2 linked regions of the Prosthecobacter debontii genome follow. The protein of the gene in region 1 interacts with the protein of each later gene in a pairwise test. Links are inferred from orthologs where the notes say so. Each region holds a gene or a part of one and is shown on either strand. Other genes may lie near its edges. The genes, in order: ruvA and ruvC.

Region 1 (3,310 bases):
ACTGGACGAAGGGCTTTGAGCCTGTTTACCGCATCAACGGTAAAACTGCGGCTCCTCGTATCGGCAACGTCATCCACTGCGAAGGTGGTTTCATCGCGGAATCCAAGGCCTATGACAACGATGGCAAGACCATCGAGAAGTTTGAAAACTTCCAAGATGGCCCTGACCACATGCTGAACTTCATCAACTCGGTTCGTGCCGGTAAGTTGACGAAGGACGTGCTGAATGTGGCTCACGGTCACCATGCGGCTGGCTTGGCCCACATGGCCAACGTCTCCTACCGCCTCGGTAAGAAGCTCTCCAACGAAGAGATCAAAGAGCGCCTCAGCGGCAGCAAAGCGGCCCTGGAAACCTTCGATCATTTTGTGGCTAACCTGGAAGCCAACCAGATCGACATGAAAGCTGACATGGCTTCCGTGGGTCCATGGCTGGAGTTCGATCCCGTCAGCGAGAAGTTCATCGGTGAGTTCGCTGAAGAGGCGAATAAGCTTGCCATGGACGAATACGCTCCTGGCTTCGAGCTGCCGACCGTCAGCTAATCGATCCTTCCGAGTTAACACTCGATTTAAAAAAACGCGGAACTCAGTCGTGGGTTCCGCGTTTTTTGGTTAGGCCTATACAAATCAATGATTGTTAGGCTCATCCGGGCTTCGGCAAAAAAAGCTCACTCCAAGAAGCTGGCGACGACTTTCGGCACGCCGCCTTTTTTGATGGCGAAGATCTCCGGGCTGGCCGCGCGCGTGTCTGAAAGATAACGTTGTTCCAGATCCGCAGCGAATTCTTCAATGGCCTCCGGTCTGGCCGGAAAGACGAAGAGGGAATGCCGATCTGGCAAGGCCACCCAGATTTCATCCCCGAAGAGTTTTTCGAAGATCGCGGGCAGAGAGGGTGCCACCAGCAGGCTGGCCATGAGAGGCTGGTCACTGCGATAGACGGCATACGCCACCTGACCTTCCGCATTTTTGATCAGCTCCGGTTTCAGCGTGGCGAGTCGTTTATCCGCAGCCTTTTTGGCGCGTTCTGCAAAGGTCTCGACACTGAGCCCGAGCTGCTTGAACTCGTCAGGACGATAGGGCATCACCCAAGGTGTTTCTTTCAGCTCTTTAGCGGGTGTGAGCACCGTCAGCTCAGCCCCTTCGGGAAAAAAGGAAAGGGAGTTGCGCATGATCTTCGGCTCCGGCAGGAGCAGCAGGCTCTCGAGCCGGTGATCCTCGGCCTGAGCGGAACAGAAGGCCAAGGCAACGAAGGCAGAGAGCAGGCGCAGAGTCATGGTAGAGTGGTCGGCACCCACTTGAGCACGCCTTTTCCGCGATGCCAGCATCAAAGGTCTTGCACTCCGGAGCCGCATTGGCTTCATCCAGGGCATGATCGCCTTTCTCCGTGGCACCCTCGCCGAATCTTTTCCTCACCAAGCCATCGTGGATGTGGGGGGAGTCGGCTATGCCGCCAATATTCCTTTAACCACCTTCGACCGGCTGCCGCAGCAGGGGGGGCAGGTGCGTCTCCTCACCCATCATCATGTGACCGAGAGGGAGCACACGCTGTTTGGCTTTTTCACGGAGGATGAGCGGGATCTGTTCCGCCTGCTTATTGATCGGGTCTCTGGCATTGGCCCGAAGATGGCGCTCTCTGTCCTTAGCGGCATGCCCGTGCCAGCTTTCAAAGAAGCCGTCATCCGCAATGACATCGCTGCCCTGGCCAAGATCAAAGGCGTGGGGAAAAAGACGGCGGAGCGGATTGTCCTGGAACTGAAGGATAAAGTCGGCGTGGTGGATGCCTGGCAGGCCGCTCAGGTGGCCCGTGGCGCGCATGATCCGAAGCAGGAAGCCGTCAGTGATGCCGTCCTGGGCCTCATCGCCTTGGGCTACAAGCAGACGGAGGCGCAGAAAACCGTGAACGAGTTGGCGAAGACAGCGCCGGAACCCGTGCGTGCGGACAAGCTCATCCGAGAGGCTTTACGGCTGATGCAGTAGAAGGTGGCCCGCACACTCCGTGTGCGGATAGCCGCGGCGAAGGCCTAACGAGATGCATTTCGTTTCGTTTTGAGCTCCGCACAGGAGGGTATTTTGTAGAGTCCCGACTGCGGGGCCTGAGGATGAATGCCATCTCACATGGACTCCACGCGGGAACCCGCACACGGAGTGTGCGGACCACTGGGATACGCTGGCTTGCGGTGCGTTCCCTGTCAGCCATCTCGACACTCGATTTTGGAAAATCGAGCTACTGCGCTGCCGCGTGGCTCAGCCTTCATTCGCCCGGTCCTGTTCCTCCTGCGAATCGTGTCATCCTATCAAAAACTCCCCTCAACTCTCGTCTCCTTTTCCGGCTGAAGCCGGGGCTCCGAACTCCAGCCTCCATCCAAACCCAGAATCTAAAATCCCCTCTCCGCGTCTCTGCGGTTAAAGGAGCTGCATCCAGCAGTGTGGGCCTCTTCAAAACACTACAAACAAGAGCCAACCACTGCCAACGCTCTCCACCCACATCACCAGCCAAAGATGATCGGTCCGGGCACGATTTTGACACCACCGGTACCGAGGGGATTTCCCTTGGTTTCTTCGATGCTTTCCACGACGTTGTTTTTCAGATTCACCGCCATGCTGCCGGTCTCCACCTTGATGTAAACCACCGTCTGCACCGGGCGGCCTAGGGCATCGATGCTGGTGTTGTATTGGGGGATGCGGTCATAGACCACATACTCCAGCTTTTCCTCCTTACCCGCCGCGCTGAGCTTGCTGGATTTGCGGTTGGGTTTACCCAGGCTGGCGTGGACTTCTTCAGCCGTCATGCCCAAAGCGATTTGTTTGGCGGCGATCAGGGCCTCCACCTCCGTTTGCCGCTGATGCAGTTTTTTGAGATTGGGCACCAGATTTGGATCGGGGGAAAGCAGATCTCCCATGCGCATCCAGCCGGAGACATCACCATGGCGTGCCCGCCCCCGCACTCGGTAGGCGGTATCGGACAGTCCCACCAGCTTCACGAGGGTGCCCGGGGGCATGGAACCCAGGGCCTGCTGCATGGTGGAGCGGGTGTAGATGGGCGCTTCCTGGAGAACCTTCAGCGTCACCGGTTTTTTCAGCATGTCCTCGACGTCGATCGTGCCGGGCTCAGGGGCGAGAAGGGAGGATTTACGGCTGCTGGAAAGCTGGGCCGATGCCACACTGCTCCAGCCAAGCGCAGCAATGACCACCAGGAAAAACAGGGTCGTTTTCATGTCAGGAGAGTGAGGTTATCAAACTGAGACGCCGGGAGGAAAGCTTTTGTTCGACGTGTCAAAGCTTCCGCGTATCCATTCCCCCATGCCCAACGGACC
Region 2 (3,198 bases), on another replicon or contig:
GCAGTGGCTTTGCACATGGCTTTGGCATCCTGGATGCCCTGCGGGCCGGTGCAGGCGTTGGCGTTACCACTGTTGGCGATGATGGCGCGGATGTCGCCATCGCGGATGTGCTGCTGGGAGACACGCACGCAGGCGGCACGCACTTTATTCGTGGTGAAAACAGCGTCGGTGACGGTGGGGGTGTCAGAGACGATCAGCATCAAATCCAGACGTTTCACGTCAGGGTTTTTGATGCCGCAGGAGATGGCCCCGGCACGATAACCGTGGGCTGCGGTGACGCCGCCTTCGATGACTTTAAAGGAAACGCGGGGTTCGCGAGATGGATCAAGGTCAGCAATCATACGCTCTGGAGCCCGGCAGCAGGATCAAAGCCGCAGACAAGGTTGAAATTCTGGATCGCCTGGCTTGAGGCGCCTTTGCCGATGTTATCTTCAGCACTCATGAGGATGAGACGGCCTGCACGCTGATCCAACGCCCAACCGATATCGATGAAATTCGTGCCCATGACATGCTTGGTGTCCGGGGATTGATTGCGGCCGAGCAGACGCACGAAGGGCTGGTCGGCATAAGCTTGCTGTAAAGCAGCCTCCACCTGCTCCAGCGTCACGCCAGGGGCCAGGGAGGCAAAGGTGGTGGTGCAGATGCCTGCATACACGGGCACCAGATGGGGCACAAACGACAGCTTCACTTCACGACCTGCGGCGATGGCTAGCTCCTGCCCGATTTCGCTCAGGTGACGATGCTGAGGCACGCTGTAGCTGCGCAGGCTATTTTGCACTTCGCAGAAAAGCAGGGACACGTTGGCATTCCGGCCAGCACCACTAGCACCGCTCATGCTGGACACAGCGAGTGGGTCTGCGCTCAACAGGCCAGCCTTCAGAAGAGGAATGAGAGGCAGTAAAATGCTGGTGGGATAACAGCCAGGGCAGGCGATGAGACGTGCTTTCTGGATTTCATCCGCCCGGATTTCTGGCAGGGCATAGACGGCCTCGCTCAGCAATTCCGGTGCGGGATGCTCATGCGCATAAAATTCCTTGTAAACCTCGGCACTGCGCAGACGGAAGTCCGCACTCAGGTCGATGACTTTGATGCCGAGCTCCAGCAGAGGCTTGGCGTATTCCACGGACACACCATGGGGCAGGGCGAGAAAGGCGATTTCAGCGCCGGCTTCTTTCAGCGCGGCCGCATCAGGATTGCTAAAGGTCAGGCGATCGGCGATGCCTACTTTACGAAACCGTGGAAACTCCGCAGATAAGGTTTTGCCAGCGAGTGTGCGCGAGGTCACGGCCACGAGTTCGGCATGAGGATGGCGCAGTAACAACCGGAGCAGTTCTATTCCGGAATAACCACTTGCTCCAAGGACAGCGACTTTAACTTTCTGAGACATCACGGGAGAGGCGAAGTATGGAGCCTCCCCTCTTTCCCGCAAGATCAGATTTAAAATGATGGAGTTCCGTGGCCGTCAAAATGTCAGGCTCACTAAAACCAGGAGAAGTGCTGGGTAAGCGCGGTTTATACCCGGCGGGCTTCGCGGGCGAGCGCGGCCCCTGCGTTGGCGTTCTGAAAGTGGGCGATGCCTACAGCTAAGGCATCCGCTGCATCGGCGGGTGGTGTCTCACGCAGCCGGAGCATGCTGCGGATCATGAAGGCCACCTGATCTTTCTGCGCGGCCCCACGGCCGACGGCCGCCTGTTTCACCTCCTTCGGGGCATACTCATAAATGGGTATGCCGTGCTCAGCGGCTGCGATGAGGCAGGCCGCGCGAGCGGTGCCGAGCACGATGGCGGTCTTGTAACTCTGCACATAAATGGTGGTCTCGATCGCACACACCGTCGGAGCATACTGGCGAATGGCGTCCTGGAGTTGCTCTCGGATGGCCACCAGGCAGCCAGAGTGGAGCAGCTTGGGAGCATTCGAGATCACCCCGTAGGCGAGTGGCTTGATGTCGCGTCCTGTTTGTTCCAGCACCGCCCAGCCTGTGTTGCGCAGGGCGGGGTCGATGGCGAGCACTCGCTCGGTGATTGGAGCGGTGGAGGGGGAGGGCGGCATGCGGGAGTGGCCGGGATTTTACCAGCGTTTCTTGGGTTTAGAGTGTCCCCAGTTCTCTCCCAGGCGGAAGAGTTTGTCGATGGAGACGGCACCTGAGCCGAAGAGGAGCAGCGTGAAGGCAATGAGCAGATAAAGCCAGGCGATCTCTGTCTCGGCTGAGGTGCCTTTGATGATGACGCCGATCAACACAGGCATCATGATGACGGAAAAGAGGCGGGTAAGGAAGCCTAGGCACCAGCTCACAGCGACGGCCGCAATGGTAATCGCCACGGCAGGGGCTAGGAGCGTGGGCATGGGCAGGCCTGCATCTGAGAAGGCTTTGACCCAATTCCAGGTCTTTTCCTCCCAGAGAAACTCATAGGCTTCATGCGCGGCTACCCAGCCGTGGCGGCTGAGCAGCAGAACTCCGGCGCCGATGCGAAGGATCGAGATGCTCTTGAAGAGATTGCCAATGGGGATTTGATTTGCGGCTGGGTTGCCGCCGATTTGCTCGATCATGAAATTAAAAATCGGGGGAAAGGTGAATGATGTCTCCAGGTTCGGGTTCGGTCTTCTCCGTGGCTGCCTCGAGGCTGGAGTAAAAGCGGCGATTTCCTTCCCGGATGACGTAAACCCCACGGTTGGTGGAGCCCAGCTTACGGCCCCCGGCGACGGTGACGGCCTGCTGAATGGTCATGCCATCCCAGGCTGGGATGAATTCATCCTTGATCACATCCCCGGTGATGGAGACCACCGGCACATCCTCCACCGAAAGAATGTGAACGGTCAGCGGGCGATTCAGGCGAAGGCCCACCCGGAAGGTTGCGGCGATGGCTTCCACGGCTTTGGGTAGCTGCGCACCGCCGATCTGGGTGCGGCCGATTTTATCGCCAAAATCGACCACGCCTTTGGCATCCACCATGACCACGCCATTATAGACGCGTTTGGTGGAGCGTGTGCCTTCATACACATGCACACGCAGGGAGTGGCCATAGCCCAGGGTGCCTCGGGCATTGAAGGGCATTTGCGGGTCTTCATCGTTCACCTTGTCGTGATCAGGCATGCCCGGAAGAATACGGGTCACTTTTTTCAAGGTGGAGAACTTGGGCAGAGACGGCATCGGGATCTTGGGGAGATCCGGCGTGAGGCGCTTGACCGTGGCACATGAAG

Evidence for each region.
Region 2: the proteins of ruvA (region 1) and ruvC interact in binary tests that used the Escherichia coli proteins (3 or more experiments, as listed by UniProt). The link is inferred for Prosthecobacter debontii from one-to-one orthologs.

The regions. Positions count from the first base shown.
Region 1 is NZ_FUYE01000007.1:309,321-312,630, forward strand. The notes cover bases 175-3,168. They hold ruvA (Holliday junction branch migration protein RuvA), read left to right. Parts: upstream 175-1,364; coding sequence 1,365-1,973; downstream 1,974-3,168. Other genes in these bases: B5D61_RS12785 (Gfo/Idh/MocA family protein), read left to right, coding at 175-539; B5D61_RS12790 (hypothetical protein), read right to left, coding at 665-1,270; B5D61_RS12800 (hypothetical protein), read right to left, coding at 2,483-3,168. Also shown: more of B5D61_RS12785, read left to right, coding at 1-174; more of B5D61_RS12800, read right to left, coding at 3,169-3,211; hemL (glutamate-1-semialdehyde 2,1-aminomutase), read left to right, coding at 3,297-3,310. UniProt on the Escherichia coli protein: The RuvA-RuvB-RuvC complex processes Holliday junction (HJ) DNA during genetic recombination and DNA repair.
Region 2 is NZ_FUYE01000024.1:43,382-46,579, reverse strand. What follows is about bases 282-3,163. They hold ruvC (crossover junction endodeoxyribonuclease RuvC), read right to left. Parts: upstream 2,050-3,163; coding sequence 1,513-2,049; downstream 282-1,512. Other genes in these bases: B5D61_RS23575 (polysaccharide biosynthesis/export family protein), read right to left, coding at 2,552-3,163; B5D61_RS23580 (DoxX family protein), read right to left, coding at 2,068-2,547; argC (N-acetyl-gamma-glutamyl-phosphate reductase), read right to left, coding at 338-1,387; argJ (bifunctional glutamate N-acetyltransferase/amino-acid acetyltransferase ArgJ), read right to left, coding at 282-341. In the rest of the region: more of argJ, read right to left, coding at 1-281; more of B5D61_RS23575, read right to left, coding at 3,164-3,198.